4 regions of the Halobacillus naozhouensis genome follow, and region 3 is predicted to be linked to each of the others. Evidence: riboswitches for the same ligand, from Rfam matches in the RefSeq annotation. Region 3 holds a riboswitch; each other region holds the start of a gene.
What was found. A riboswitch is a leader RNA that binds a small molecule or an ion and turns the genes downstream of it on or off. The one in region 3 is predicted to bind thiamine pyrophosphate.
Positions count from the first base shown of each region.

Region 1: linked by a shared signal. The riboswitch ahead of thiT (energy-coupled thiamine transporter ThiT) and the one ahead of tenA (thiaminase II) in region 3 are both predicted to bind thiamine pyrophosphate.
Region 2: linked by a shared signal. The riboswitch ahead of P9989_RS01470 (thiazole synthase) and the one ahead of tenA (thiaminase II) in region 3 are both predicted to bind thiamine pyrophosphate.
Region 4: linked by a shared signal. The riboswitch ahead of P9989_RS04870 (ABC transporter substrate-binding protein) and the one ahead of tenA (thiaminase II) in region 3 are both predicted to bind thiamine pyrophosphate.

Region 1 is NZ_CP121671.1:1,558,008-1,565,862, reverse strand. It holds gene P9989_RS08240 (sporulation protein) at 177-938, opposite strand; gene P9989_RS08235 (DUF1028 domain-containing protein) at 957-1,826, opposite strand; gene thiT (energy-coupled thiamine transporter ThiT) at 1,951-2,523, opposite strand; TPP riboswitch at 2,601-2,701, opposite strand; gene rpsN (30S ribosomal protein S14) at 2,870-3,139, shown strand; gene P9989_RS08220 (hypothetical protein) at 3,218-4,183, opposite strand; gene P9989_RS08215 (DoxX family protein) at 4,427-4,801, opposite strand; gene P9989_RS08210 (DUF2200 domain-containing protein) at 4,898-5,248, opposite strand; gene P9989_RS08205 (DUF6366 family protein) at 5,594-5,785, opposite strand; gene P9989_RS08200 (alpha/beta hydrolase) at 6,074-6,808, opposite strand; gene P9989_RS08195 (SDR family oxidoreductase) at 6,847-7,683, opposite strand; gene yfkAB (radical SAM/CxCxxxxC motif protein YfkAB) at 7,841-7,855, shown strand, end outside.
Region 2 is NZ_CP121671.1:251,704-259,558, forward strand. It holds gene P9989_RS01465 (SDR family NAD(P)-dependent oxidoreductase) at 1-714, shown strand, start outside; TPP riboswitch at 800-905, shown strand; gene P9989_RS01470 (thiazole synthase) at 994-1,782, shown strand; gene thiH (2-iminoacetate synthase ThiH) at 1,779-2,882, shown strand; gene P9989_RS01480 (thiamine phosphate synthase) at 2,885-3,481, shown strand; gene thiS (sulfur carrier protein ThiS) at 3,478-3,684, shown strand; gene P9989_RS01490 (hypothetical protein) at 3,988-4,140, shown strand; gene P9989_RS01495 (alanine/glycine:cation symporter family protein) at 4,346-5,752, opposite strand; gene P9989_RS01500 (flavin reductase family protein) at 5,935-6,522, shown strand; gene P9989_RS01505 (GntR family transcriptional regulator) at 6,735-7,112, shown strand; gene P9989_RS01510 (ABC transporter ATP-binding protein) at 7,105-7,855, shown strand, end outside.
Region 3 is NZ_CP121671.1:4,012,692-4,020,546, forward strand. It holds gene qoxC (cytochrome aa3 quinol oxidase subunit III) at 1-368, shown strand, start outside; gene qoxD (cytochrome aa3 quinol oxidase subunit IV) at 370-738, shown strand; gene P9989_RS20495 (spore morphogenesis/germination protein YwcE) at 1,095-1,370, opposite strand; gene P9989_RS20500 (alpha/beta fold hydrolase) at 1,627-2,430, shown strand; gene thiE (thiamine phosphate synthase) at 2,551-3,168, opposite strand; gene thiM (hydroxyethylthiazole kinase) at 3,158-3,940, opposite strand; gene thiD (bifunctional hydroxymethylpyrimidine kinase/phosphomethylpyrimidine kinase) at 3,931-4,743, opposite strand; gene tenA (thiaminase II) at 4,740-5,429, opposite strand; TPP riboswitch at 5,472-5,575, opposite strand; gene thiW (energy coupling factor transporter S component ThiW) at 5,581-6,075, opposite strand; TPP riboswitch at 6,162-6,273, opposite strand; gene P9989_RS20530 (PucR family transcriptional regulator) at 6,361-7,855, opposite strand, start outside.
Region 4 is NZ_CP121671.1:946,899-954,753, forward strand. It holds gene P9989_RS04850 (TatD family hydrolase) at 1-570, opposite strand, end outside; gene P9989_RS04855 (ABC transporter ATP-binding protein) at 567-1,304, opposite strand; gene P9989_RS04860 (ABC transporter permease) at 1,297-2,070, opposite strand; gene P9989_RS04865 (thiamine-binding protein) at 2,070-2,360, opposite strand; gene P9989_RS04870 (ABC transporter substrate-binding protein) at 2,384-3,376, opposite strand; TPP riboswitch at 3,498-3,609, opposite strand; gene P9989_RS04875 (CsbD family protein) at 3,777-3,959, shown strand; gene gvpA (gas vesicle structural protein GvpA) at 4,390-4,650, shown strand; gene gvpT (YtxH domain-containing protein) at 4,694-5,209, shown strand; gene gvpQ (gas vesicle protein GvpQ) at 5,242-5,700, shown strand; gene gvpJ (gas vesicle protein GvpJ) at 5,734-5,994, shown strand; gene gvpO (gas vesicle protein GvpO) at 6,070-6,330, shown strand; gene gvpN (gas vesicle protein GvpN) at 6,357-7,268, shown strand; gene P9989_RS04910 (GvpL/GvpF family gas vesicle protein) at 7,295-7,855, shown strand, end outside.

The sequences.
Region 1 (7,855 bases), 1.8 Mb from region 3:
AGCAAACGGAATCATTCGAGCTAATTCCTAACCCCCATATGGCAAGTGAAGATGGGAAAGGTGGAGACTCCAGTGGGACTAGTGTGCAGAGTGAGATCCTGCAAAGCGCCAGCCTGGAGAAGCTCACCGTTTAGAGGAACTTCCTCTGTCTACCAGCATGTCCCGCGCTTTTGTTCTTATCCAGCATGTTCCCGTATAGCTGTGCCTAACTTTCTCGCCAGTGAGGGCGCCCCAGACTCCAACTCCTCCTTTGAAAAGTATAATTGGATATTGGATTCGTCCATTTCTAACGCTTCCGCGAACAAGCCACCCAAGCCTCTTGCCTTACGATCGACTTGTAAAAATACTCGAGCGCCTTGATGATCTAGGAAGAAGATCAGTTCTAATTCGTCTAAATATCCTCTGAATTCACCGCCAGGGAGAAACTCAAATTCCTGAACATAGCCATGTCTTCTTGAGTATTCCATCTCTACTTTTTTCAGGCGGAAACCCAGCTCTCTTTCTACAGCTTGCAGGATCGATTCCGTATACGGGTGGACAGATATTTTTATGTAATCTCGATCCCCCGCGTCAAGAGCCATCGGCATATCAAGTCCTGTTTCAAACCATAGCGGCAGCCTGTTTAATGTAGCCGGAGCATGGATCGGAATTTCAATCGTAAACGGAATCTCTTTCGTCTCTTTGGCATGAATAACGAATGCGCCGGAGATCCGATATTCATCCAGCTTGACTGTTTCTTTAATTTTCTTATCGTCCGCTTCTCTCAATGCTTCGGTCATCAGGAATACAGTGATTTGGTCAATCTCTTGATCTACCTCGCCGCCCTGCACGACTACCTTTCCATCAACTGCTTCGCCAGGCTGAAAATCCAATTTCTCAAGCTGTGTATCCACTTTGGCAGCGCCAATACCGGCACGCGCCATTAATTTTTTAAACATCTCTATTCCCCTTTCCTGTTATACAACCATTTTATCTAGAAAATCATAGACTTCAAGATCTATGAACCCACGTTCCTGCTCACGGGCTTCAAAGTTCTCCCTATGCAGAAACGTCGAAAGGGCCTGGTAGAGATCGTCAGAATCAGGGTCATTATTCGATAAAAACCCAGTTCGATACAAATGGTGGACGACCCTATCTTTCAATTCCCCTTCAAGCGCCTTTATATTCTCACGTTTCGATTCCCCAAAATAAAGTTGCTGAAGCTGGTAGATTCGGAATAACTCCTGGACTGGTTCGGGATGGTCGTCAACTCTTAGATCGATAAAGACGTCACTCAGCCCACCGTAACCCCCTTGATCTTTCACCACATAAATTGCGGCCGACTGCCTTCCTCTGCTGTCACCACCAGCTTGTTCCGCGGCTTCAAGCCCTTTCAACAAACGGTCTGCTAACGAACCTATGCTTGTCTCAAAAGCCTTTCCCATTTCAGTGACGGTGGCTTCATTAACTAGAATATTGCCTTGGGCGGTATAGTGTTGACCAGTTACTCCGCCAGCCCAGTCATAGCAGCGGTTTCCTGTAAATGTAGCTGCCCTTCCTTGCGCGTCCACAATCCCCACTTGTCGGTCAGGAGCACCTGCATCTCCAGCGATTAATGTGTCAACGGCTTCCTGAGCGGTCAAGCCTTTACTTAATAGCTCCAGTCCTTCTGGACCATAAGCTGGATTAGCAAAAGCTTGTGTGGCAATTGCCCCAACTCCGGCCTTTGCCCATGGGACGACGGCTCCGACCCCTAAGAATTTCGACTGAACAGCAACCCCAAGTTCTTCTGTTTCCGGGTCAAATCCGACAATTGAATACGTAGCAATGATGTTTGATTGGTTCATCGTCTTCTACTCCCTTCCTACTACACTCATTCGACCTTTTTTAACGATTTCCCTTTCTATTTTTTCTCGAGAAAAGAAAAAACCTATTTTCACAGCACGAAGCTGTAAAAAATAGGTTCTTGATTTACGAGCGATTGAGCAGTAAAGTCGGCCGCTGTGAGAACAGCAAGCATAATACAATCGCACTAACGATAAACGCCGGCAGCATATATCCCCCATTATAAAGTAGAGAATATAACCATACCGGCTGGCCTGGCGGAGCAAATTCTCCATAAAAAACAATCCCTGCAGCGAAGTGGCCTAAGAAGCGGAACAGACTGCCGATAAATGCGCCTAACACCAGCCAGACAGCCATTCGCTTTACCTTTCTCGAGCGGGCCGCTTCCCATACCGGCCTGGCAAAAATTCCGGCGAGACCAATCACACCAAACGCTACAAAATAATCAAGGAACGTTTGCATTGGTGTCAAAATATAAGCTCCAAATAAAATTTGATAGAAACCGAGCAGCAGCCCCGTCAGCACTCCGCCGCCAAGCCCCCACCTAAACGCCATGATAAATACGGGAACCATTGCAAACGACACCGAGCCTCCCTGGGCCCAAAGTTTAAACGAAAGAAATGGAATAATATCAAGTAAGATGGCTAATGCCGAAAAAATCGCTACCTCTACTAAAAACAAAACACGTTTATTTCGCATCCCTCAACCTCCTTTTTCCATAGAAAAAAAGCGATGCCACAGGGAAGCTTCCTGATGGAGGAGTCCCGTTGCATCGCCATCAAAAAAGCCACCATCCCTACGTCAGTACTAACTGACAGGTTCGAAGGGTCTGAACAAGTCTGTTCACTCTCAGCTTAAAGCTCCCCTTGAAGGCTTATATTCTTTCGCTCTTTTTGCTATGGATCTATTATAAAGCAATCTCTAGATTCTATCAATGACTAAGAAGATCAGAGGACACTGGCTACCTTTCTCTGTTTGACAAAAAAAGGACAAAGTTATACAATGTAAATCGTAATTATTACTATTTAAAGGGAGGAGAACTGTCATGGCCAAACAAGCTATGGTCCAAAAAGAACGCAAACGTCAGGCGACGTATGAAAAATATAAAGAAGTACGTAAGCAACTAAAAGCAGAAGGTAATTATGAAGCATTGCGCAAACTGCCAAGGGATTCATCCCCTACTCGCCTTCATAATCGTTGTGCCGCTACAGGAAGACCTCATGGGTATATGAGACAGTTCGGACTATCAAGAATTAAGTTTCGTGAACTTGCCCATAAAGGCCAGCTTCCTGGCGTAAAAAAAGCCAGCTGGTAAAAAACTCAGAAGCCTATTTTAGCTTCTGAGTTTTTTACTGTTGCTACAAGGTCACATGAATTTTCGTAAACCGACGTCCTATTCGATTAATGGAATTTCGATATCCTCACCAACCTCAAGAATCAAATTTTGCCGATCCTTCACTGGTGCAAAAACCATTACATAGTTATCTGCATCATGTACCTCTTCCTTACTATAGATCGGCACAACCTTCTTCCCAGCTGACCTCAAAAAGACACCCGCTTTTTTCTTATTAGCTCTGTATCCATATTCCTTACCTGTTTCTCTAGGATTAAGGAATAGTTTTTCTAGTTTACTTCTCTTTTCATATTGTCTTCCACTTTCATCCGTATAAATTTTAATATCAGATCCAGTAACGACGACTCTTGTTTCTAAGGCAGAAAATTCCACCTGCTTAATGTTGTATGTTTCACCTTTAAAAGTGAATTCTTTATTGATTTCAGTTTTTTCTCTGGCAAAGGTGGCAGAAGGCTTAAGCTTGAATTCTAGAGGCCAAGTTGTCCGTACACTGCCATTTCCACCGTTTTTCCAGATGGTCAAATCTTCAATCTCTAAACGAATGTTCTGTCCCTCATATTCTTTTATTGATTCGAAGGATAAGGCCTCGTATACTGTGTTCTCTGTTTTACTGTAATATCGGCTTCCCCAGCCCACATTTTCTAATGATATCTTTTCATGGCCGACAATCAAATTAACCTTACTGACACCTTCCCAAAGGTCAATATAATAATTCTTTAAATTTTTCTCTTCACTATGATAGGTCAAAAGGAGTTTTGTTTCTTTATCATCGGTTAAAACCCTTTTGAAATGGACGGTTATGTCATACCTTTCATCATAATATTTTTGATCTAGCACTTGGCCTTGTCCCGATTTCACAGCCGCCCTTACACCAGCGTCATCAATATGCCGACTCATGAAAATATTGCCCTCTGCCTTCTCAGAGGCCGTCGATGGTATGAAAACTAGTGTCGCACCAATGGCTAAAACCATTAATATCGAAATGCCAACCACAATTTTCTTCATATGTACCTCCTAAAAAGTTTGTCTTTTACCATATGAAGATTCCTACATTTTTATTTCATTTCTTCGGCTATCGAAATCGTTAAATATCACCAATCTTATTCCACAATATAGTCCTTAAAATATAAAAAGGGTGCAGTTCCCTATTCCAATTCCAGAATGCGCCCCATTATTTAACACTCAAGAATATGGTCCTATTCAAAAAAGGACACCTTATTCAACAAGGCACCCTGATTCTGGAACAGTCTATCTATTATCTTTTCTTCCCAGCGTTAACGCCCCAGCAACCAGTGGAACTTGCAAGGGTAAACGCAACCATAGAATCCAAGGATTCGCTTGTTCTCCCGGCCGGAATGATATTTTTTTCACAGCCATGTACACATTTGCTGGAAAAACAGCGGTCGTAAATAGTGCTAAGAGTTTCCCTGTGATATGTTGTCCTTTTTTCACCCAAAGCAAGACGGAAAAAATCATTTCAAAAACACCTGACACCAGCACGATGGACCGTCGTGAGGGAAGTGTTTTCGGGACAATCCTGCGAAAGCTTCGTTCATGGACGAAATGCAAGATGCCGGCTCCAACTAAGAGGATGGAATATAGTGTTCGAAAAAACACCTTCATATGTATACCACCTTTTCCATTTACTATTTATTCAACAAAAAAACACCGATTCTTTTATATTTTATAAATGGAAGCAGTGTTTCTTCGTTTTAATTATTATTTCCGCAAAATCTTCTCCATCGCTTTTCCCTTTGCTAACTCATCGATCAGCTTATCCAAATAGCGAATTTCCTGCATAGTTGATTCTTCAATGTCTTCCACTCGGACACCGCAGATCACACCTTTGATCAAAGTCCGTGAAGAATTCAGTTGGGGAGCTTCCGCAAAGAAGGTCTCAAAGTCTGTCTGTTTTTCCAGTTGCGCTTCTAACTCTTCCTGGCTATACCCTGTCAACCAACGGATGATTTCATCGACTTCTGTTTTCGTACGTCCTTTTTTCTCCGCTTTCGTAATATAGTGGGGATAGACATTTGCGACACTCATTGTATAAATCTTATGTTTGGTCATGATACATCCTCCCTTTCATGTAATGTAGATTAATTGTTTTTCAATTATATCATTCAAAAATTATTTTGATTTCTCATGGATAGATATCTTTTAACAATTTTGTGTAAATGTCATTTGCATATTTCAGTTCCTTTTCTGTATGTTCAGTTATGAAATTTTTCGAGGCTTCCACATTTAATACTCGAGCTCATTAAACCTTTTTCTCAGATAAAAATGGAAAGTCCCCCAGAGTTGGATAAATTCCCTTTAAACTCAGGGGGAGAGATTATTAACATTACTGTTGCAAGTAATTGATCTGGTGTTTCATTTTCTTTGTTCTTAATTTTCTTAGCTCTCTCGTACCCTTTAGTTGAAAAAGACGGAATAAATTATAAAACCTACTAGTAATAAAAAAATAAGTATTCCAGTACCTTTCCAACCTAATTTCCCAACTAAATCTGGGAGTCCTCCACCATGAATACTCCCAGCAGGTTTTTTTGATTCTTCTTGTCTCAATCTTTCTCTTCTTTCTTCAGGAGTTTCTTTATCTTTACTCAATAAAAAACACCCCCACTTCCTATTCCAAGAATAACTAACCTGCCCTTTACTTGATACCAATTATTTCAAATTCCTATAATCTTCACAAGCAGTTATTCCATTATATGGACTTTAAGTTGTATAAAACTTCTGTAATTATTCCTTATCCTAAAAAATTAGCTTACCGAACTTCGATAAGACAATTCCATACATATAATATAAATAACGACCTTCAACTCCCCAAAAGGTTGTTCCTTGAATGCCTAACCTCCCTTTGTCGTGTCCCAAGGCCGCTTACACTTTTGTTATTTACATAGCCCTTTCATACATTTGAAAAAATTCCAGACTACGCTCAATGATTAAATCTTGATCGTTATCGAGCGTGGCCACATGATAGCTGTTTTCCAACCGAACGAGCTCTTTATGTTCAGAGTAAATCAAGTCAAAGATGTTTTCCGAATTATCCGGCGGAACGACATGATCTTCGTCCGAAACAAAAATTAATGCCGGGCAGTGGATGGCAGCAAGTCCTTCATGAACTTCTTTCATCAAAGCCATGAGGGAACGGATCGCGTTGACCGGAGTTCGATCATACGCCAATTCCTCCGCGCCTGCCTTTTTAATATCAGAGCCAATGGCATCCACGAATCGATCTTCCGCTGATTCCATCACTTCTTCCATGGCGGGAATGTCAATCGCCGCATTAATCGGCACAATTCCCTTAATCTTCTCGTACTTCTCAGCCAGGTATAAGGTCAAGGTCCCCCCCATAGATAACCCCACTACAAAGATGTTGGTACAACGCTCATCAAGCCACTGATAGGCAGCTTCGACGGATTGAATCCAATCCTCTTGGTTGGAGACTTCCATGTCCTCAGGTGTCGTTCCATGCCCTTCCAATCGTGGGCAAGCAACAGTATAGCCTGCTTTGACGTAGGCATTAGCGAGCGGTCTCATACTTTGAGTCGTCCCCGTAAAGCCGTGACTCACGAGAATTCCGACTTCATTTCCCTCTGTAAAAATCGGTTCAGCCCCTTGCATCATGACACATCTCTCCTATCTACTATTCTTTTTTAGTAGCTTCAACCTAGCAATTTTTTCAACACCGTACGCTCAAGCAAAAACCATGGCAGTACTTTTTTCAAAAATAAATTCATGCGGACACCTGGACCAATCGGGTAGCGAAGTTTATTCGCCGTTGACGGACTGGCCAGTTTAGTCAATAGATCAGCAACTTTCACTGGGTCCCCGTGTGCTTCGCGATTCAATGCTCTCCACAGCGCCTTTACATAAAAAGCATATGGAGACTCAGGGTCATAAGCGGATTTTGGCAGCTCCATGCCGCTGCCCCAAATATTCGTCTCATAGGAACCTGGTTCGATCAGGGACACATCAATCCCAAACGGCTTCACTTCAAAACGCAAACTTTCAGTCAAGCCTTCTAGCGCATGTTTAGAAGCAACGTAAGGTGACAAACCAGGAAATCCGATGCGTCCACTTATACTACTGACGTTAATGATCTTTCCTCTTCTATGTTGACGCATCATTGGCAGGACAGATTGGGTAACGGCAATCACCCCAAACAGATTCGTCTCAAACTGGCGCCGATAAGATTCGAGTGGCACTTGTTCGAGAAAGCCACCGATAGCAAACCCGGCATTATTGACTAACACATCAACCCGCTCTAATCGGTTCAAATGCTGCTTAAATTTTTCAAGGGAGGCGTCCTCTGTTACATCAAGTGGCCACACGTCGATGTTTTCCCGTATATGCCCAGGAATCTCTTCGGTTTCAAACACTTCTGCTTTGTCCATATTTCTCATGGTGGCAATAACACGCATCCCTTTTTCAGCAGTCTTTAATGCCGTCTGGTAGCCGAAGCCACTTGAAGCTCCTGTAATGATCACCGTCGTTTGCAAAGCAATCCTCCTCCTACTGTTTCTTTTATAAAATTCAAGATTAACAGACGATTTCCTTCTTCTGGATTGATTTTTATCATCCCCCCTATTGATGGGCTAATCATGATAAACTAGAGAGTGATTTTCAGAAATACTTCTACAAGAGAGGTCGTTTTTCATGAACCACAAGTTA
Region 2 (7,855 bases), 460 kb from region 3:
GCAGCTGTTCAAGCTGGAGCTCATGTAACGATCACAGGACGAAGAGAGGAGAATTTAAATGAACTTAAGAATGAGTGTGAAGACGTAAACGAATCTGTACATGTATATGCTCATCCTGCTGACCTTAATGATGATAAAAGTCGTAATCAATTAGTTGAACAAGCGGTGAAGGAAAACGGGCCAATTACGGGTCTTGTCAATTCAGCGGGAGTGGTTGGCGGTGGTCCTCTCGACAACTTAACGGAACAAGATCTTCGCCAGGTGATGGAGTTAAATTATTTTTCTACCGTACTTTTCACCCAACTTGTCTATGAAAGAATGAAGCCTCAGAAAGCAGGAGCCATTGTCAACTTGTCCTCATTATCAGGACTGCGCGGTACGTATGCAAACACAGCCTATAGTGCCTCGAAGTTTGCTATAACTGGATTTACCCAATCTTTCGCTGTCGAAGCAATTGAACACAACATTCGGGTAAATGCCGTTTGTCCAGGTTATGTCGATACTGATATGGGTCGAGACTCCATTCGTTCCAAAGGAGAACGGAATAAAAGAAGTTTTGAAGAGCAATTAAAGGTGGCGGAAGACGGAATTCCTTCTAGTAGGATTTCTACAGCCGAAGAAGTAGCGAATACAATTGTGTTTTTGTTGTCAGAGGCAGCCGGGAACATCGTCGGTGAGTCTGTAAAAATTTCTGGTGGAAGTGTAATGAGGTGAAAAAATACAGGAAGTTGTTTCCAAAGTGAAATAGTTTTGCTATCCTTTAAGTGAATGGTCCAAAAAATTTTCAACAATTGAATAGGAAAAAAGCTAGGGGTGCCAGGCATGTGGCTGAGAGGAAGAGTAATTCCGACCCTTTGAACCTGATTTTGGTTAGAACCAGCGTAGGGAAGCTTCCGAGACTCAATGTATTGTGTAATGCATAAGGTTAATTCGAAGCTCACCCTAGCGCAGGTGAGCTTTTTTTTATTGAAAAATGAAGGAGGAGGAGATGTGATGAAGGATCCATTGGTCATTGCAGGGGAAGAGATTGAAAGTCGTTTGTTTACAGGGACTGGGAAATTTGCGAACCATAATGAGATGCACGAGGCAATTGAACAGTCTCATTCACAAGTGGTTACAGTAGCGATAAGAAGGGTGGATTTAACTGGTTCCGGCAAGCATATCGTCAGCGACATTCCTAAAAAGGTGACCTTAATGCCGAATACTTCAGGGGCGAGGACGGCTGAAGAAGCGGTGCGGATTGCCCGGCTTGGAAAAGCTAGCGGAATGGGCAGTTGGGTGAAAATTGAGGTGATTTCCGATCAAAAATACCTTCTGCCGGACAATGAGGAGACAATTAAAGCCACGAAAGCGCTGGTTGAGGAGGGGTTTGTTGTTCTGCCTTATATGAGTCCTGATTTAATGGCCGCTAAACGTATGGAAGAAGCTGGGGCAGCTGCCATCATGCCGTTGGGGTCCCCAATTGGCTCCAATCGGGGGATCCGCTTGAAAGAAATGATTCGGATTATGATTGACGAAATCCATGTACCCATTGTGGTGGATGCAGGTATTGGCAGGCCATCTGAAGCTGCGGAGGCGATGGAAATGGGAGCAGATGCTGTGCTTGTGAATACAGCTATTGCTACTGCGGATGACCCTGTGGCTATGGCGAAGGCTTTTGACATGGCCGTTAGAGCCGGAAGATTAGCTTATCGGACAGGGCTTGAGCCATCATCAATTCAGGCGAAAGCTTCTTCCCCGCTTACAGGATTTTTAACGCCAACAGGAGGTGGGGATCAATGAGTTTCTATAACGTATATGAAAAGCTGAAAGACCAGCCGTTTCACACATGGTTTAATGAGGTGACAACGACTGACGTCGAGAAAGTTTTGCGAAAAGACCGACTAACGGAATCGGATTATCTCACTTTACTGTCCCCTGCCGCGGAAGGATATATAGAAGAGATGGCTCAGAAAGCGCATCGAGTCACATTGCAGCACTTTGGCTACACGATGCAGCTGTTTCTACCGCTCTATGTGTCCGATTACTGTGTAAATACATGCAAATACTGCAGCTTCAGTGTCGATAACGTTTTCCCTAGAAGGCGGTTAACGATGGAAGAAGTAGAAGAGGAGGCTCAAGCGATTGCAGCAATGGGGATTGAACAAATTATCATTCTCTCGGGAGAGTCCCGTATTCATTCATCTGTTGATTACCTGACGAAAATTTTGAAGGTGCTTAAGAAGTATTTCTCATCCGTAGGGCTCGAAGTTCAGCCGATGGATCGGGAAGATTATGAAAAATTAGTGGGGAGCGGGATTGACGCTCTGACAGTTTTTCAAGAAACCTACGATGAAAATATATATCGTGCTTTGCATACAAAAGGGCCGAAGCGGTTTTACAACTATCGATTAGACACACCAGAGAGAGGGTGTCAGGCTGGAATGAGGTCTGTCACGATTGGTGCTCTGCTTGGTCTTAATGATTGGCGTAAGGAAAGTTATATAGCTGGATTGCACGGACATTATCTTCAAGATAAATACTTGGAAACTGAAATTGGGATGTCGTTCCCAAGGGTTCAGCCGAATGCGGGGAGCTTTCAACCCGAAGTTCATGTAACCGATAAAAATATGGTTCAGGCTATGCTTGCGTTCAGGTTATTTCTACCACGGGCAGGTATTATAGTATCAACGCGTGAAACTCCCCAACTACGCGATCAACTGATTCCGCTTGGGGTGACCAAAATGTCGGCTTCTTCCTCAACTGAAGTTGGAGGATATGCTCAACCTGAGGAGACTCAGAGCCAATTTGAGATTTCTGACGAACGTTCTGTCGAGGAGATTCGTCAGTTGCTTCATAAAAAAGGATATCAACCAGTTATGAAAGACTGGCAAATCGTGTAGAGATGGAATTTCATGTGATCTCAAATGGCAAATGGCCAATGAATCAGTTCGCTGACAAAATCGCCCCGCTTCATGGTGAGGATGTATTTTTTCATATAAGGGAAAAACGGAGGAGTGCAGAAGAAATCTCACAGGGAATCATCGAGATGCGGAAACGAGGAACAGCGTCTGAACAGATTGTTGTCAATGACCGTGTAGATATTGCGCATTGTTTTGGAACTGGGGGCGCCCAGCTCACGAATCAAAGCTTAAGCGTAAGAGATGTGCTTCAATATTTTCCTTCCTTACGAATTGGAAAGTCCGTGCATTCCATTAAAGAAGCTCAACAGGCAGAAGGTGAGGGGGCTGATTACGTTATGTTCGGTCACATTTATCCGACTTCCTCAAAGCCAGGCAAAGAGCCGCGGGGATTGAGGCTGTTACAAGAGCTGACCGATTCGGTTACGTTGCCGGTTATTGCGGTAGGAGGGATTAAACCGGAACATGCTCCGGACATACAAGAGGCTGGTGCAGCAGGGATAGCGGTTGTATCTGGTTTGTTGGATGCAGACGATGCGGTGAAACAATATGAGTGGTACAGGAAAGGATGGGGTTCATGATGACCATACAGGTAAATGGAGAATCTCTAAAGTGTCCAGAAAACGTTATGACGTTGACGGATCTCTTAGATTTTTACAAGTTGGATGGACAAATGGTGATCATTGAGTATAATCAAAAGATTGTACAACGGAAAAGGTATTCGAATGTTTACTTACAAAAGGGTGATCGGATTGAATTGGTTCATTTTGTCGGAGGCGGTTAAGCTCAATTGAAATTAACTCTATTCTGAAAAAGGGGCTTCTCCTTATGGGAATCACCCTTCGCTCTTTACCTAGTTTTCACTTACCATAATACTTCATCTAATACATGTCTGATGAACAAGTTTTGTCAATGTTACATTCTTGTACTTCTCTTCTATAGTATATTGCCAATCGACGTTACAATTAATGTAAACATCAATGGTATTTTCCTGTCCTTCTAGTTAGGTATAAATTTTTAAGGATGAATAAGGGAGGGCAAAGTTCAGAAACTAATACTGAGTTGCCAGCTGGAAGGAGGGAAAATAATGACGAATAAAGAAAAAGAATTTAATAATCAATTTAAGGAAAACAAGAATAATGGGGAGCATCGTAATGGTCGTTTGAGCCAATTTAAAAATCATAATGATGGGCACGGAGAAGAACCGAATGAGTACATTAGCAACAAGAAAGAAGAATAATATAGACCTCTAAGTGTTCGTTTGTGGTCTATTTTAGCGCAAATTTCTCCTTGCTTCCATGAATCGTTGACACCTGTAATCAAGAAACTCCTCTGTCATATTATCCATTATTTGGATGACCTGAGGTGGGGATATTTGGGATACCAACATATAAAAAGAAGCTGCTTCCGCTATGTGAAGGGAAACAGCTTCTTCTTTAAAGTCATTAATCTTCTTCTGCGAATAGTTTAACCTTTCTCTCTGTTGTTTTCTTTTTGAGTACTCTGTTTACATAGTCGTCACTAATGGCTGCAATTTCTTTATGCAGGAAGATGAGCGGTATAATGTTGGCCAGAACGACAAAAGCAAGAGTGATATCGAGGAATTGCCAAATTAATTGGAGACCTCCAATCGCACCAATAAATGCCGATACAATATATATGATTCTCATGACCTTGGCTGCCTTCAATCCATACAAGTACTCGGCCTGTTTTTCACCATAAAAGACCAGAATACCTACTGTTGTTATGATAAAAAACAGTAGAAAAATGGATACGAAAGCCCCGCCAAATACATCACCCAATTCAGTTGCAAAAGCAACGTTAATCATATTGGATGCATTCCCTGCACTGACATCTTTCCAGGCCCCTGTTACTAAAACTACAAGTCCAGACACCGTACAAATTACAATGGTGTCGATAAATACACTAAAGATTCCCCACATTCCTTGTTTAGAAGGGTGATCCGTCTGCGCTGCGGAATGGGCAATTGGTGCAGTACCGATCCCGGCCTCATTAGAGTAAAGACCACGGGCGACACCCCAACGTAGTGCTTCTGCAATTCCAGCTCCGGCAAATCCCCCAACAGCCGATATAGGGGTAAATGCGTTCGTAAATATTAGACCGAATACCTCTGGGATTTGACCAATATTTACAAAAATCACATATAAACCTACTCCGAGATAAATGAGAACCATGGTAGGTACGACTTTATCCGTTACCGTGGCAATTCGCTTAATCCCGCCAAAAACAACTAGTGCTATCAAAGCACACATAGCAAATCCAGTTAGATAGACAGGCCAGCCAAAAGCGCCTTCTGTCTGTGTGGCAATGGAATTGGATTGTACCATTACACTAGGAATCAGTTCGATCATTAGTAAAAAAGCAAAAGCTGAAGATACCCATTTCCATCCAAGGGCCTTCTTTATGTAATATTGCGGTCCGCCGACCCAGACATTATCCTCGTTCTTTTCCCGGTACTTGATCCCGAGCATAACTTCCGCATACTTTGTGGCCATCCCAATCAAGGCCACGAACCACATCCAGAATAAAGCTCCTGGTCCACCTAAAGCAATCGCTACAGGAACCCCAACAATATTTGTGGCGCCTGCTGTTGAAGCCAAGGCTGATGTGAAGGCTTGGAAAGGAGAGATCGTCCCGGTATGTTTATTCTTCTTAAAGATTTGTCCTACGGTTTGCTGAAGAACGTGACCAAAGAAACGAAACTGGAAAAACTTTAAGCGAATGGTTAGAAAAATTCCTCCGAAAATGAGAATGATGGACAAAAGATACGTCCATAGAAATCCTGATACATTTGCTATTGCTGCTTCAAAAAAGCCCCAAATTTCAGCCAAAAAACTTACTCCTCTCTAAAAATGGTATATCCTTATATTCCCTATTTCAAATCAATTAAACAAAATTGAGGCAATTTTCTGTTTGAAGGTAAATACTGCCACCTCAGGTCATCCATATTATGGATGACCTGAGGTGGCAGTATTTGGATGTGATATGATGTAAGAAGTGAGGGGGGATATATATGATTATTCAGCAAAATCAGTTTCACGACCATAATATGAGTAAGCTTATTAAAGGGGCTGTGGTTCCACGGCCTATTGCCTGGGTTTCTAGTCTCTCTAGCCAGGGCGTTCGGAACTTAGCGCCGTTCAGTTTTTTTACAGTTGCGTCTATGAATCCCATTACTCTCTGTTTTTCCGTAGGGGCAGAAGGACGGGCGAAAGATACATTGGTAAACATAAGAGAAACAGGACAGTTTGTGGTTAATATCGTATCTGAATCTCTCGCTAATCAGATGCATGAAAGCAGTAAAGCCCATGAGTCCGAGGTAGATGAATTCAAAAAAGCAGACCTGAAAGCAGCAGAAAGCAAAACGATCCAACCACCTCGGGTGATGGAAGCGCCAGTTAATATGGAATGTGAGCTTGACCAAGTCATCGAAATTGGAACGAACCATCTCATTCTCGGGAAAGTGGTATGCTATCATATTCAGGAAGATGTCTATATGGAAACAGATAAAGTGGATCCATATAAACTTGCGCCGGTTGGGAGAATGGCTGGTGATTACACATATGTTAAAGAGTTCTATAAATTGCCAACATCAGAATAAATCATAAGCACTTGACCTCTTCTAAAGGACAGGTGCTTTTTTAATGGCATAGGAAATTATAAAAATATTTGGCTGTGGAAGTGGAGGCATCTGAATGATTTCCATAAGTTTAATAAAAAATGACTTCTCAAATTTAATTCCATTATATATACTGTTACTGTACTACGATTAATAATACAGTTGGTACAGTAATGGATTTTGGAGGTGTATTTATGTTCGAGCTGGATATGAGGAGCCGTAAGCCTATTTATGAACAGCTTGTTGAAAAACTAAAACATCTCATTATCAGTGATGTTTTACAGGAAGATGAGAAGCTCCCATCTGTCCGCGAGCTGGCTCAGGAACTGACGATTAATCCTAATACGATCCAAAAAGCCTATCGTGAACTCGAAATACAAGGATACACTTATTCCGTTAAAGGGAAGGGGAGTTTTGTTAATCCAGCTTCTCCATTTAAGGATAAACACAAATTAGAAGAAGTACGCTTAGAACTAAGGAAATTGTTTGCCGAAGCGATATACCTTGGTATGACGGTACAAGAAATTAAGGCATTGGTTGAGGAAGTAAAGGGAGGACCTGATCATGATTGAAGTGAAGAATATTACTAAATCATTTGCAAAAGAGATGGTTGTGAACAATGTGAGCTTTGGTGTGAAACAAGGGTCGATTTACGGGCTTCTTGGTTCAAATGGTGCTGGAAAAACAACTCTTATGCGTTTAATAAGTGGAATTCTTAAGCAGAACTCAGGTACAATCCGCATGTTTGACGAAGACGTATTTGAGAATTTACATGTAAAAAATAGACTTGTCTTTATTCCGGATTCTCTTTATTTTTTTCCACAATACAATGTGAAACAACTTGCTAAATATTATAAGGAAATGTATCCAGATTGGAGCGAGGAACGTTACGAACAGCTCAAAAAGATGTTTAATTTGGATGAAAATAAGAAAGTACACCAGTTTTCTAAGGGGATGCAGAGACAGGTCGTGTTTTGGTTGTCGATGTCAGCTATGCCTGACATTCTAATCCTGGATGAACCGTTTGATGGCCTTGATGCCGTAATGAGAAAGAAAATAAAGAATCTAATTATTCAAGATGTAGCAGAGCGTGCAATGACGGTCCTTATTTCTTCTCATAACCTGCGGGAAGTAGAAGACATCTGTGACTACATAGGTATTTTGCACAAAGGTGAAGTGTTACTTCAGAGGGATTTAGACGATTTAAAAACGGACATCCATAAAATTCAGGTTTCCTTTAAAGACTTCGATATGGCCCCACTTAAGCGCAGGTTGAATATTTTATATCACGAGAAGCGAGGAAGTGTCCATCTCC
Region 3 (7,855 bases):
GTATAGCGATTCATGAAATGCGACGGGGTTCTAAGAAAGGGCTCATAACGTGGATGATTGTAACATTAGCTTTGGGCCTTGGGTTCATCGGTTTGGAAATAGAAGAGTTCATTCACTATGCGCACGAAGGGGCCACATTACAGTCCAGTGCTTATTGGTCCAGCTTCTTTGTGTTAGCTGGTACCCATGGGTTGCACGTAACCTTGGGAATCGGCTGGGCAATCCTTTTATTGATCCAGATAGCAAAACGCGGGTTAACACCTGTTACCAGCCGTAAATTCTTTATTATCAGCTTGTATTGGCACTTCCTTGATGTTGTTTGGATCTTCCTCTTTACAAGCATTTATTTGATCGGGATGGTGGTTTAACATGGCAGAACATAACAAACGTATTCCTGTTCAGCACATTGTTGGCTTCGTCTTGTCTTTAGTCTTAACATTACTGGCTGCCTGGGCTGCTCTTAGATCAGACTTATCAACGTTTTGGATTATCACATCAATTATGATTTTGGCTGTCATTCAAGCTGGTATTCAGTTATTTATGTTCATGCACATGACGGAATCAGAAAGCCACAATGGCCACGTGCCATGGAATATGATGTTTCATGGATTTGTCCTGGCAGCTATTGTCGTTGCCGGCTCTCTCTTTACCATGTCATTTGGCCATGACCATAATAAGCATCAACCACATGAGCAGCACCAACAACAGGAACAGCATCAGGAACATTCTAGTCATTAAGTTTGCTCCTGGTTATAGAATCAAGCCTTATAGTATAGCAACTTTAATATCCCACGGTGGTGATTAGATTGGAAAAAAACAAACAACTCTACAATGAATATAATCAGGATTCAGGCAGTTTCCCTTGGAAGCATGTAGTAAGCTTTACCCTATGTATTATCCTAGCTGCTTTCACACTCTGGGGAACCCTGTATTCAGATTATAGTTTCAAACCATTATTAGCCATCATATCGGGCGTTGCTTTCTTACAGGCATTACTTCAACTGTTCTATGTGCAACCTCGGCAATAGGCCTTACAAAATAAACCTAAAAAAGCCCACTTTTCTTTGTTTGAAAAGTGGGCTTTTTATATAGTTTTAATATTTTACGGCTTCGCGGGGTTTTTCATGTGAATTCGCCACTTGGATAATAAACATCACCCAGGCTACTTCAGCAACAATTAGGCTCAAATAAAACATTGACCATGTAATCGAAAATGCTGAGGGAGCAGAAATGAACATTGTCTCAAAAAAGTACACCCACATTCCTACAAGCAAAATGGTTTGAGTTATAGCTAACTTTGTCTTTTTCAAATGAATAAATACAAATGGGGCAACCGTTGCAATTAATAAAAACATAAGCACAATACCCATTATATCCATCTCCTTATTTATATGATCCCATGTAAACGTATTCTTATTATAATTGTAACAAACTTTTCTCAAAAAAGACACAAATTATTCACATTTTATCATTGAATTTTCGAAAATAGTCTATTCAATCACATCTCGAGCCATGAAAAAGGTATCCAGGAGGAGCAAATAGAAGTAGTAAGGGATCTATCTTTTCACAACGAACTAGACATGTTTATTTAGTACCGTTGATAAACTATACAGGGAGGCGATCAAAATGCCATATATGAAACTGAAGGATGGAGCCGAATTATATTATGAAGTAGCCGGAGAAGGAAAACCTGTTTTATTATTACATGGAGTTTGGATGAGCAGCCGTTTTTTTCAAAAGCAAGTCCCCTATTTCCGTGAAGGGTATCAAACTATAACATTGGACTTTAGAGGACACGGTCAGTCTTCACCGATAGACTCCGGTCACACAGTCGCCAACTATGCCCGTGATCTAAAGCAATTTATCGAACATTTGGAACTTAAAGATCTCACTCTGTTAGGCTGGTCTATGGGGGCTTTCGTGATTTGGGAGTATATTAGCCAATTTGGTGAAGACAATATTAAGGCGACCGTAATTGTTGATGAATTAGCCTCTGATTTTAAATGGGAAGATTTCGAAATCGGGGCTTTTGACCTGCCGACGTTAACGAGTATGATGCGTGATCTCCAAACGGATCAAAAAGGACTGCTGACAGGATTCATTCCTCTTATGTTTAAAGAAGAAGTGTCGTCAGAAAATATGAAGTGGATGCTTGCAGAAACAACAAAACTCCCGGCAACAACGGCTAGTGCTATTTTATTTGATCAGTCATTGATTGACTGCAGACCATATCTTTCATCAATTACAGTTCCTACTTTACTTTGCTTCGGCAAGGAGGAGAAACTTATTCCTGTCGCTGCTGGGCAGCATTTGCACAGAGAACTCAGCAATTCACGCCTAGAGGTATTTGAGGATAGCTGCCATTGTCCATTTTTAGAAGAGACAGAAAAATTCAATCATAAAGTTCACTCCTTTTTAAAGTCGCTGTAGATACAGGAAGGCTACCGTGCTTACACGGTAGCCTTCCTGTATTTATGCTAATTGCTAACGCTGTTATTTGCGCTCAGAAGCGTTTTATTGGCGTTCACCAGCCAATCCGGCGGTGAGCACCTAGAGGCGACTCGCGACATCACGAACATCATCAGCATACGTCATAGCAGAAATTACGCATACTCCATCCGCCCCCGCTTCAAGCACCAAACCGGAATTTCGAACTGTAACCCCTCCAATTCCAACTAGCGGAACATCAGGATACATCCCTCTCAATTTCTCAATCCATTCCACTCCAACAGCCACTTTCGCATCTAGCTTCGTTGACGTTCCAAATACCGGACCAGCACCCAGATAATCAACGACATCGACTGAGCTTTCTTTCAACTCAGCTTCATTTGATACGGATAAACCGATAATTTTATTAGGAAAAGTCGAGCGCAGCTGCTTAACGCTCATGTCCTCCTGCCCCACATGAATTCCATCCGCTTCCAAAGGATCTACCAAAACGCTATCGTCATTTACAATAAACAACACATCATGCTGCCGGCAAAGCTTGCGCAGTTTCTGGCCAAGCGACAGCTTATCCTCACCCTTAAGCGAACCTAGGCCCTTTTCCCGAAATTGGAATGCCGTTATCCCACCGGCAATTGCCTCTTCTAGAATTTTTACTGGGTCACGGGGACAATTCTGGCTGCCCATAATAAGATATTTCCTCAATCTCTTTCTAAGATTCATGAAGAAAATCCTCAAGCTGTGAGACTTCCATAGCCAGAGCATCAATAAAACAAGCGGCAAAAGTCCCGGAACCTTCCACTCCAGGCCTCGAGGCAGCCCATTCCGCGGCCAGCCCATAAAATTTAACGGCAGCATAAGCCTGTTGAAGAGGCGTGCCATCCGTTGACAGACAGGCCGTTACAATGGATCCCAGCAAGCATCCCGCTCCAGTTACTTTAGATAATAAAGCATCTCCTGTTTCATTGAAGACTGTCTCTTCTCCATTTGAGATCACATCAACTTCACCAGTGACAATCGCTAAAGTATCAAATTCCTGCGCAACTTTAACGGCAATCTCCTCTGGATTTCCTGAATCAATAGAGTCTACCCCTTTCGTTTTTAAAGGAATGCCTATGAGGTGAGAGAGCTCGCCTGCATTTCCTTTAATAGCTGCAGGTTGTACTTCTGCTACAATTTGATCAAAAGCTTTCGTACGAAAGGGAGTTGCTGCTACGCCTACAGGATCAATCACTACTGGGATTCCCTTCTTATTTGCAGCTTTCCCAGCCAGTATCATGGATTGGACCTGTGGCACTGTCAGTGTTCCCATATTAATTAATACACCGTCCGATAAATTTGCCATATCAGCTGCGTCTTCCATCGCCATAGCCATGATAGGTGACCCGCCAAAAGCCAGCAAACCATTGGCACTAAAATTCATCACCACTTGGTTCGTTAAATGATGAATGAGCGGCTGTTTATTCCGCACGTTAGAAACCACATTTACAGCCATTTATTAAACACCTCTTCCCTTGTTGCGAAGTGGTTCGTTGGTCCGCTTCCTTGACCAAGTTCAAACGAATGTCGGATCGCTTCCGTAACAAAATACTTGGACTGTTCGATAGCTTCTATAAGAGATGTGCCGTGACTTAAATGGGCAGTGATAGCAGCAGAATACGTACAGCCTGTTCCATGCGTGTTTTCTGTATCAATTCGCTTACTTGAAAAAGTATGAATGTCAGAACCATCAAATAGAACATCTATGGCTTGGCCTTTTCTATGCCCCCCTTTTACTAAGGCAGCACTTGCTCCGAAACTCGTAACAATTTGCTCAGCTGCTTCTTTCATATCTTCGATGCTTTGTATGGACTCACCTATAATATCCTCCGCTTCAGGAATGTTTGGCGTGACGAGTGTTGTGTAAGGCAGCAAATTATCACGAAGCCACAAGCGTGACTCCTCTTCCATCAAAGGGTCGCCGCTTTGGGCCATCATTACAGGGTCCATGACATATGGAGCTGCGACTGCTGGCAGCCAACTCTTGATGGCCTTCATCATTTCAATGCTTGCTATCATTCCTGTTTTAAACGCATGAATGGGCATATCTGAAGAAACGGCTTCTAATTGTTTCTTTAGCATATCAATAGGCATGTCGTGGATATCCTTCACCCCTGTCGTATTCTGAGCGACAACCGAGGTAATAACGCTCATGCCATAGCTTTTTAATTCTTGAAATGTTTTTAAATCAGCTTGAATGCCCGCACCGCCACTTGGGTCCGTGCCGGCAATCGTTAATGCACAAGCCGCTTGATTCATGTTGAGGTCACCGCCTCTCCTGTCGGCCATTCTTCACAAGTGTACGCCATTTCCCAGAAGTTTAACTCGAGCTGACAGCTCTTGCGAAAGGCATCCTTCATCCGTTTCAGCTCACTTTCTGAAGCCTCTTCGGCCAGCTCATTGAGGCGTTCACGCATGGCCATGGACAGCGTATCAAACTCCTCATTTGCGTAGAAATCTATCCACGGGTAGAACGTATGATTAGGTGTTGGCTGATATTTTTTCATCAAATGGTTGCCGATTTCGAGATAAGTCCATGGACACGGAAGCAAGGCAGCGAGAATTTCTCCGAGCCCTCCCATTTGAGCATGATACATCATGTGTTTAACATAATGATCAGCTGTTGGCGGCAGCGGGTAACCTTGCAATTCGTCATAACCTACACCGATGACATCGCAAAAGTTGTGATGAGGGTGGGTTTCACTGTTTAGCACAAACCCGACTTGTTCACTGAAATAGCCCATATCACGGCGCTCAGTTGATTTTGATATTGCAACACCATAAACGTGCATAAAGGCATTTAAATACTCATAATCAGCCTTAATATAATGAGCCAATACTTTTTGCGGTACTTCACCTTTTCCAATACCATCAACAAATGGATGGCGAAAAATGGCTTCAAATAGTTCGTTATTTTCTTTTCGTAATGTTTCAGTAAATGTCATAGAATTTGCCTCCTTAGATTATAGGAAGCCACTGAAAGATGCTTTGAGATGAGGCTACTTCCCTCACGCTGGTATTAGCCAGATCAGGTTCAAAGGGATAAAGGGAAATTCCTTATCTCAGCATACTTGCACCCCTAGTAGTTTCCGAAGATTATAGATTTGTTTGAGGAATTGCATGGTTTTGACGAACCTTTGATACTACGAACCAACCGATCACTGCACCAGTTGTACTGCTGATGAGAAAGGACGGCAAGAAGGCTAATGCCCCCGCAGAACTTCCCATTAGAAAGTTGGCATAAGGCACGGAGAGCATAGCACCGATAAATCCAGTCCCTATCACCTCACCCGCTGCAGCTGTCCAGGTTTTTCCAGACCATTTGTAAAAGTAACCCGCTAGCAAAGCTCCAATCATTCCTCCTGGAAACGCAAGCAAAGTTCCGAGTCCAAGCAGATTGCGAAGCAGGCCGATCATAAAGGCAATCACAACGGCCGGAATTGGACCAAGCGTGACGGCAGCCATAACATTGACAGCATGTTGAACAGGATAAGCCTTAGCTATTCCAGCTGGAAACCAGAGCATTTGCGAACCAAGCGTTCCGATAGCTACAAATACAGCCATGGTCGTTAATAGTCGAGTTCGATTCATATTTTCCCTCCTCTCTTAGAAGGGGAGTGAACATGAAAAAAGCCAGATCCCGGGGGACCTGGCTTCGAACGGATAAAGTCATAAGAAATTTCTTCTGACTACTTCCCTCCGCTGGTCTTAACCAGATCAGGTTCATAAGAGTCGAAAAGCTTTTGCGCTTTTCTCTCAGCCCGTATTAGGGCCCCCCTAGTAGTTGATGTATCAAAACTATTCACTTGGTTGCTTTTATCATAACAGAGAATATTTCGAATGTCATCATGAATCATTCTTTAGTAAAACTCCCTGTTATTCTTCTTCCACCTTCTTCAGCTTCCATAACCTTACACTAAGTTCCAGTAAAAACATATCGTCTGCATTTAACAACGATAAGCCTGTCAAATGTTCAATATTGCGCAATCTGTGGAGTAATGACTGCCGATGTAACATCAGGGCCCTCGCTGTTTGACTGACATTACTATTGTATTTATTGTAAACGATAAACGTATGAATAAGATCTGCCTGACGTTTCTGATCATACAGAATCAGCGGTTGTAACGTGTCTTTGACAATGTTTTCAATTTCTTTTTCATGGGAAAGGGCCATGAGGAGCCTGTTCATACGGGTATCGCTAAAGAAGGTCCGATTCCCATCTTCATGTTGCTGCTTGCCGATATTTAAAGCGGTCACCGCCTGGTCGTACCCTTGATGAAACACAAAGACTCCATTCTTAGGGAAAGATATTCCCCAGGAAATATTAATGCCCGCCAGTAATTCATTTAATCTACGTTCGATAAGGTCGAGGAATTGGTTGCTCGTTTCCATATAAGGGTGGTCATCTGCTTCTAGGTACACAATAACTTCCCCATCTTCAAACGTAGTCATGGTCCGACGTTTTAATACATCGCCCGCATGAGTAACCTCTTTTTGAATGTAATAATTCCGGCTGTTCATCGAGGAAGATAAGACTGATTGCTCCCCGGCTTTCTCTATCTGATTATTTTTCTTCTTAAAGCGGATTGACCCCACAAGGCAAATGTAGGGCAAGGTTAATTCGTAGCCAAGTAGTTGAGCCTTGGACAGCATTTGTTTATCTACTTCCACTTCACTTTTCGCTAAATCTAATAAAAAATCATCTCTAAGCCGGATTTCCGTCATTTCAATGGCATTTTCTTTTACAAAATAGAGGGCACAAGCCGTTAGAGCATGTTCCAATATATTTAAGACAGGCCAGGTTAACTCTTCATTATCTCTTGGCTGAAATAGCAGATAGCCTTGCTTTTTATAATTGGATAGAATGGTAAGCTGATAACAAAACTGTTCCCCAATTTTATATTCTTCAATGTAATGATAGAGAGGATGGTCGCGAAACGGGGTCTCCTCAGTCGGGATAAGTTCATAGTCTCCTTCTTCCACCCCATTTAGAACGTCAATCATCCGCTGATCAAAGTCATAATTCGCCCTGACTATCTTGTTATGATCACTAATGGCCACAGGAATTTTCGAATACTGAAAGAGAATGGTCATTATCTCTTGCAGACCTTTGCCATTTAACACACAGTTAATGAGTTCCTGCCGAACACTTTCCGCCTGTTTCTGTTCAAATTCTTTCTCTTTGCTTATTTCGGCTAATACATCTTGCAAAATATCACCGAATCGTACATTCCACGGGATTTCAATAATGGTGAAATTTTGCTCAAGAGCGAGTTGTTGGATGCGATCAGGAATTTTAAAGATATACCGTCCAGTAGCAATCGCGAGCGCAGATGCGCCTGAATGGATGACATCCTTCACATAAACTTCT
Region 4 (7,855 bases), 1.2 Mb from region 3:
AATTTCGGATTCATACAAGCAATCAGGTGTCACAGAAATAAAGTACTGGTTGTTAATCATACGCTGGATCGTTGGAGATGAACCTTTAAACCAGTGGAAGTGAGCTTTATGAAAATCATAATTTTCTAGTACATCACAAGCAAGATCAGCATCCTCATAAATAGCATGGAGAATGAGGGGTTTGTTCAGTTTAACGGCTAGCTGAACGAAGCTTTCAAGCAGGTCCATATAAGGCTGCAAATTGAGTGAAGGATCTTCTTTTCGTAAATAGTAAGGGAGGCCGACCTCTCCAATCGCTGTGATATTTTCTTTGTGTCGATCAATAAGCGAGAATAGCTGCTGCAGTTCTTGTTCGTTAGGCAGCTCTTGCTCCGGGTGAAATCCGATGGCTGGTTTGACTCGTTGATCCTGGTGAGCTAACTTCAAATTCGTTCGTGCCGATGTTGCGTGGTTCGAGACTGAAATTAAATGATCGATATGAAATGTTTCCAGCTCTTTTAAAATCTGCTCTCGTGCTTCATCACTATACATATCGAGATGAATATGGGCATCAATAATACGCTGCGTCATGAGAATTCCCTCAATTCATTATAGATTGTTTTTTTCCATTCTAAGAATTCATGAGTGAGCATTAATGATTCTTCCCTTGGCCGTTTGAAGGGGATTTTGAACTCTCTTTGCACATATGCAGGTTTATTTGATAATACAATAATTCGGTCTGACAAAAACAGGGCTTCTTCGATATTGTGGGTTACAAATAAAATCGAGCGTTTATAGTGTTCCCAAATTGACATTAGCCATTTTTGCATTTCGAGTCTGGTAAATTCATCGAGTGCAGAAAAGGGTTCATCTAAACAAATGAGTGATTGTGGGCTGAGCAGGCTTCTTATAAAGGAGGCACGTTGTTTCATGCCGCCTGACAGCTGGCTTGGATAAGCGGACTCGTACCCGCCCAGACCGGCTTTATCCATCATAACCCTGGCTGTTTCTGTATCACGCTTCCCAGCAATTTCAGCCCCTAACAGCACATTATCAAGAATCGTACGCCAGGGAAGAAGGGAGGGGCTTTGCGGCATATAGCTGATAGCTCCCCTTTTTCCAGTAATTCGTTGACCATCGAGATAAATGTCACCCTTTTCAGGAGGATAGAGACCTCCAATTAAATGAAAGAGCGTACTTTTCCCACTTCCTGAAGGTCCTAAAATGGAAACAAATTCAGCCTCATCAACATGAAGGGAGAGGTCTTTAATAATAGATTCGGAACCAAATGATTTGGATAATTGCTCAATCGATAACTTAGCCATCTTGTTGATCACCGCCTTTTGATTGCCACTTCGTAAGAACCTTCTCTACCTTTGATATCACTCCAAAGAACAGCAGACTTAACATCATAATGAAGAAGATTGCCACAAATACACGGTCTGTACGAAAGGAAGAAGAGGCTAGTGTCATGTAGACCCCGATTCCTTCATTCGCTCCCAGCCACTCGGAAATAACGGCTCCCATAACACTATAGGTTGCTGAGATTTTTAACCCGGAGAACATGGAAGGGATGGCATGAGGCCATTGTAATTTGCGAAAAATCTGTCCCTTTGATGCGCCAGCCATTTTCATGTAATGGATGAGCTCTTGGTTTGTTTGCCTTAAGCCGTCCATCGTGGCAACGGCGATTGGAAAAAAGCAGACGAGTACGATTACGATGACTTTTGGAAGCCAGCCAAAGCCGAACCAAATTACGAGCAAGGGGGCAAGCACGATGATCGGTATGTTTTGCGATAAAATGATCAACGGATAAAAGGCTTCCCGTAAACTCGGGATCATGTGTAGGAGGATGGCTACAAGTAATCCGAAGCTTGTGCCAATTACAAAACCCAGCAACGCTAGCTGGATTGTTGAGAACAGGTGATGAGAGTACTGATCCCAGCCGTTTATGGCTTCTTGCCAAATCAAGGAGGGAGCGGGCAATATCCAGTCGGGCACCTCAAATAGCTTGCTGCTTGCTTCCCATAGGATAAGCAGAAGGATGAGGACCAACCCTGGTCTCCACCCTTTATAAATCAGCTTTTTCATTAACGATACTTCTCCGTAAGGGAGTCCATAGAAGTTCCGTTTGGCTGGTAAAGCACTTTAATTTGTGAAATGACGTTACTGGCACCTTTCTCGACCATGGCTTCATTTACCTTTTCTATCAAAGGTAAAATCTCTGCCAGGTTACCTTCAATCGTTGTTTCAAGAGGATGCACCTTATAGTTTAATCCGGATTCATGGATCACGGAGATGGCGTGATCGACATAAGGGATGACATCTTCTTCATCTTTCGCCTTTGGAAGGATTTGTATGCTTACGAGTGAATTAGTCATGCTATTGTCCTCCTATTAATCTTTTATTTTTCGGGTAAGAATTTATTCGTGAAGGCTTCCTTAGCTTTCAACTTCTTATTAAGTAAATCATGGTTGTACATCCATTCAGCATAATTCTTCCAAACTTCTAAATCCTGCTGTCCCCAGCGTTTCGCATCGGCTTGATATTTAGGCGACAACCATTCTTGGCTGGCGTGAACGAGTTCCGGATCCAGGTCAGGCACGGCTTCGATTAATAGATCTGCTGCTTTGTCTGGATGATCGATGGCAAACTGATATCCTTTTGATACAGCGGCCATAAAGGCTTCAACGGTTTCTGGGTTATCGGCCATCATACTTTCACTTGTCGTTAAGATGGGAGTATAGTAATCTAGTTTTTCAGAGTAATCGGTTAAGTACATCATGTTCAATTCTTGACCCCGAAGCTCAGCCTCTACACCTGTCCAGCCATAATAAATCCAGGCGAAGTCGACGTCTCGTTTAACAGCTGTGAAAAAATCAGTATTCCCCATATTAATGATGTTAACTTTCTCAACATCTGCATTTTCCTTTTTCATTAATGAAGAGAGTACAGCTTTCTCGACAGGCGCGCCCCATCCACCGTATGTTTTACCTTCAAAGTCTTCAGGTGATGTGATGTCTTTCTCTTCAGGTGAAGCGAATCCTGAAGTGTTGTGCTGGATAATCGCTCCAATCGAGACAATCGGGATCTCTTGAATACGAGCTTCTGTCACCGTTTCCTGTGCACTAATGCCGAAGTCTGCTTTACCAGAGGCCACGAGTTGGTCTGCCCCGGCTTCCCCCGGGAGCATAATCTCAACATCTAAGCCTTGTTCTGCAAAGTACCCTTCAGCTTGAGCCACATAAAGTCCAGTATGGTTTGTGTTGGGTGTCCAATCGAGTACAAGCTTTACTTCCTGCTTTTTATCTCCGTTATGAGCCGTGTTACTTTCTTCACCACTCGAGCAGGCGGCTAATACAAGTAATGTACTAAAGAGTAATAAAAGCTTTTTCATCTGGTTTCCTCCTAAAAAAGTGATGGTATGTTAACGCCAAGTTTAATTGGAAGCAGGGATTTTAGAGCATGAAAAAAGCACCCTGGTACCATACCTAGGGTGCATATCTACTAATAAACGAAAGTTCGTTTCATATGTTTCCTACGCTGGTTTAAACCAGATCAGGTTCCAAGGGTCAGCATCTTTTACGGATACAATCTCAACCAGCTAAACTGGTCCCCCTACATTCAATCTATACATTTTTGTTAACACGTTGTCTTTTAAACTGTGCCATAGATGCAGGTAATTATCAAGGGGGGGTGAGATATATAGGGAGAATAGTTAGTTTAATAAAGTTCGTTTCAAAAAAGTTTACAGAATTCGGAATTCGTTTATACATAGGGCAAGGAGGCGATAGAAAATGAGTAAAGGAAAAGGATATTCAGATAAAGTTAAAGGAGCTGTAAGCAAAGCAAAAGGTGAAGTGAAGGACCAGGTAGGAAATGCTGCAGATAACAAGAGAATGCAAAATGAAGGGAAGAAGGATAAGTTGAAAGGGAATGCTCAGAACGCATCAGGCGCTCATAAAAACAGAGAACAGTAGTAAAACCAATGTTTCTATTGGCGATATAATACGATCTAAGGTGAAAGAAATTGGGTTTGATGCTTCTAAGGCCGAACAATTAGAAGAGGAATTAAAACCGCTCGAGCAATCGAGCGGTTATTTTAATGGGATAAGATGGCTTTTCCAGAGGGATTCGCACTTAATCATTTATCAAAACGGACTAATTATCAGAAATGTAATTCAATTGTTATGTTTGTATTATTTCTAATTCTGCACGTCTAAATAAGTTGATTCCATTGGCTTTATTATATTACAAACAACGACCTCTAAATAATAATTAAGGAAAAACATGTAAATATTCATTCTTTATGAATGAAGCCAGGTTTTAAGTATTCATAAAGGTGTTATTGTGCACTAAAGCAAATTAATGATGTCGTTTCGAGGATTAACTTTGAAAGGAGAATCAAAAATGAGTGTGCAAAAAACTGCAGATAGTTCTAGTCTCGCGGAAGTCATTGACAGAATTCTTGACAAAGGAATTGTAATAGATGCGTATGCACGAGTTTCCCTTGTAGGAATAGAAATTCTGACGGTTGAGGCCAGAGTGGTAATCGCAAGTGTGGATACATGGTTACGGTACGCCAATGCGGTTGGTTTACTGCGGGATGAAGCGCAAGAGGAAGGCATGGTGAAGCAACAAGGTGAGCGTGATACTCAATTCAGCTTCTAACCATCCAACCATATCAAGAAAAAATTGAAAGAAGGTGAGTCTAGTGGCAAATCAAGAAAACAGCGAACAGCAAACCATGCAACAGAGCGAAGAGCAGCAGACAGACCAGAATAAAAATCAGCAGGATCATGAGCAGAAATCTACTGAGTCTGCAAACTCTACGAATCTGGCTTTAATTGGCGGGGTAGTCGGAGCTAGCATGGGACTGTTGGCAAGTCCCGAAACAGGCAAAAAAGTAGCCGGTCGTATCGGGCAGTCTGAGGTATTCAAGGGTGCGAGCAGAGAACTCCGAAGAACTGCACAGGAAATCATTACTGAGCAGGCTATGATTACGTTAAGGCAAACAGCCGCAGGATACTGGGGTAAATACGAAAACAAATTGCTGAACCATGGCCAGGAAAAAGAGAAATCAGAAGAAGACAGAACGTCAAGTACAGAAACGAGTGAACATGATGATTCTGAGCAGTACAAGGAACTGAAAGAGGAAAATAAACGCCTAAATGAAAATCTTCAACGGATTGAAGAGAAATTAAATGCATTGCTGGAGGCCAAAGGATAAAACCATAAGTCACCCTTGGAAGGGGGGATTTAATGAGTGCTAAACCTATGAAGAAGGCCGTAGGGAAGGCGGCAAAGAAAGCAATCAAGAAAGCTCCTTCTGAATGGAAGCAGAAGGCTAAAGATGAACTTCAAAATAAAGCCACTGATAAAGTGGAAGAAAAAGTTCAATCAAAAGTAAATCAAGCTTCTGAGAAATTGGCTGAAGTGAAAGAGAACAATGCCCATAACGTTCATGGGAAAGCAGAAGATGCAAAAGAAAAGGTTCAGGATGTATTACTGTCAGTCCGTGACAAGCTTGGAAACGTAAAAGAAGCAGGGGAAGAGTTTCAGAAGAAAATCTCCTCAAGTAATAAGAGGGACAAGGTAAAAGGTGTTGAGAACCTTAAAAGTGTCTCAGATATAAAAAGTGCAACCAATATTAAAGGACCATCTGAAGTAAAAAAGTCAACGGATTTGAAATCAGTAAACAACATTAAAAAAATAGGCTGATTCTTGACTTTAATTTTGAAAGGAGAATGTAAAGTGGCTGTACAAAAGACTGCTGATAGTTCCAGTTTAGCTGAGGTAATTGACCGTATTCTTGACAAAGGAATTGTGATTGATGCGTATGCAAGAGTTTCTGTAGTAGGAATTGAAATCCTTACGGTTGAGGCCAGAGTCGTAATTGCCAGTGTTGATACGTGGTTACGTTATGCTGAAGCTGTAGGTCTGCTGCGAGATGACGTGGAAGAAGAAGGGCTTCCTGCCCAACCGAATGAAAGAAATGCACAGTTTAGTATTTAGGAAAAATGTGTATGAGGGAACTCGCAACAATTGCGGGTCCCTCCACTTTTACTATGAACCACGTGGAGGAAGACTATGGAAATTAAAGAAATCATGCAGAATGTGAATAGTTTTTTTGCTGAACATGTAGCCCCGCCTCATAAAATTACTTCCGTTGAGAAGGCAGAGGAAGAAGGGTGGAGGGTTACGGTAGAAGTGATTGAAGAAAAGGAATATATGAAAAAGTATGCAAAGGACGAGATGCTCGGGACGTACGATGTTCTGGTCAATCAAGATAAAGAAGTCACCTCCTTTAAGCGAGTTGATATCCGATATCGGAGTAAGATCGAAAGCTAACAGAGGTGACTGGAGGGATGCCCTAAATGACAGTCCTAAAGGAGAAAATTAATCATGACTCAAAAGCGCTGATACAGGATACCAGGACAAAGAGTCTGCTTTCCCGTTCTTTAAGGTATTTAAAAGCAGGTTATCCGGTTCATTTTACGGGACCTGCCGGGGCAGGAAAAACCTCCCTGGCTCTGGCTCTCGCGAAGAAACGAAAGCGCCCAGTCATGTTGATGCACGGGAATCATGAGTTAAATAACAAGGATCTGATCGGCGACTTTACGGGTTACACAAGTCAAAAGGTTGTCGACCAATATGTACGATCTGTTTATAAAAAGGATGAAAATGTTACGGAAACATGGAGAGATGGCCGGCTGCTTGAGGCAGCTAAACATGGGTATACGCTAGTGTATGACGAGTTTACCCGTTCGAGGCCAACGACGAATAACATCTTTCTGTCCATTTTAGAAGAAGGGGTGATCCCTTTATATGGATCGAAATTAACGGAGCCTTTCGTCCGTGTACATCCTGAGTTTTCAGTGATTTTCACGAGTAATCCGGTTGAATATGCAGGTGTTTATAAAACACAGGATGCCTTATTGGATCGGTTGATTACGATTTCTGTGGATTATCAGGATCTTGATCGGGAAGCAGAGATTGTGTCTGAAAAAATAGGTGTCGAGGATAGTGAAGCAAAGGCGATTACGACTCTAGTGACGAAATTACGCCAGCAATGTACGAAGGCTGACAGTAAAGGACCGAGTTTACGCTCCTCGCTTATGATCGCAAGGCTGTCTTCAAAAGAAGATATTCCGATAGATGGGGAAAATGAAGACTTTCAGGAGTTGTGCCTGGATCTATTAAGTCATACAGTGAGCCGTTGCCTGGAAACTGAGCATCCTCTGCAAGAAGCTGAGAAGTTGATCCTCAATGAGTGCAGCAACGTATAAAGGATGAAGGTAAAGGAGAGAGAACAATGGATCAACAAAATGAAACAGGAATTTATATTTTCTGTGGAATTCAAACGAATCATGACGAGCAATTCGGGACAATTGAACTGGAAGGGGAACGAAGGGAAACATTTACGATCCCTTATAAAGATGCTGCGATGGTTGCGGCTGAAGTTCCGATGAAGATTTATCATCCCAACCGGGAAAACTTGATGATGCATCAAAATGTGATCTCAAATGTGATGACCCACAATGATACGGTAATTCCGATTAGCTTTGGTAATGTTTTTCAAACGAAAGAAGATGTAGCCGTATTGCTCGAGAACTTGTACCCGCAATTTGAAAAGCTGTTTCCAGAAATCAAAGGGAAAATTGAGCTTGGTTTGAAAGTCATCGGGAAAAAAGAGTGGCTTGAATCGAGAGTTAATCAAAATCCTGAGGTAGAGGAAATGGCTCAGACGGTTCGCGGTAAATCCGAAGCGGCTGGTTATTACGATCGCATCAAACTCGGCGGTGCTGCACAAAAGATATTTGCAAGTATGCAGGATGAGTTGAAATCAAGCGTTTACACACCGTTAGAAGAAGCA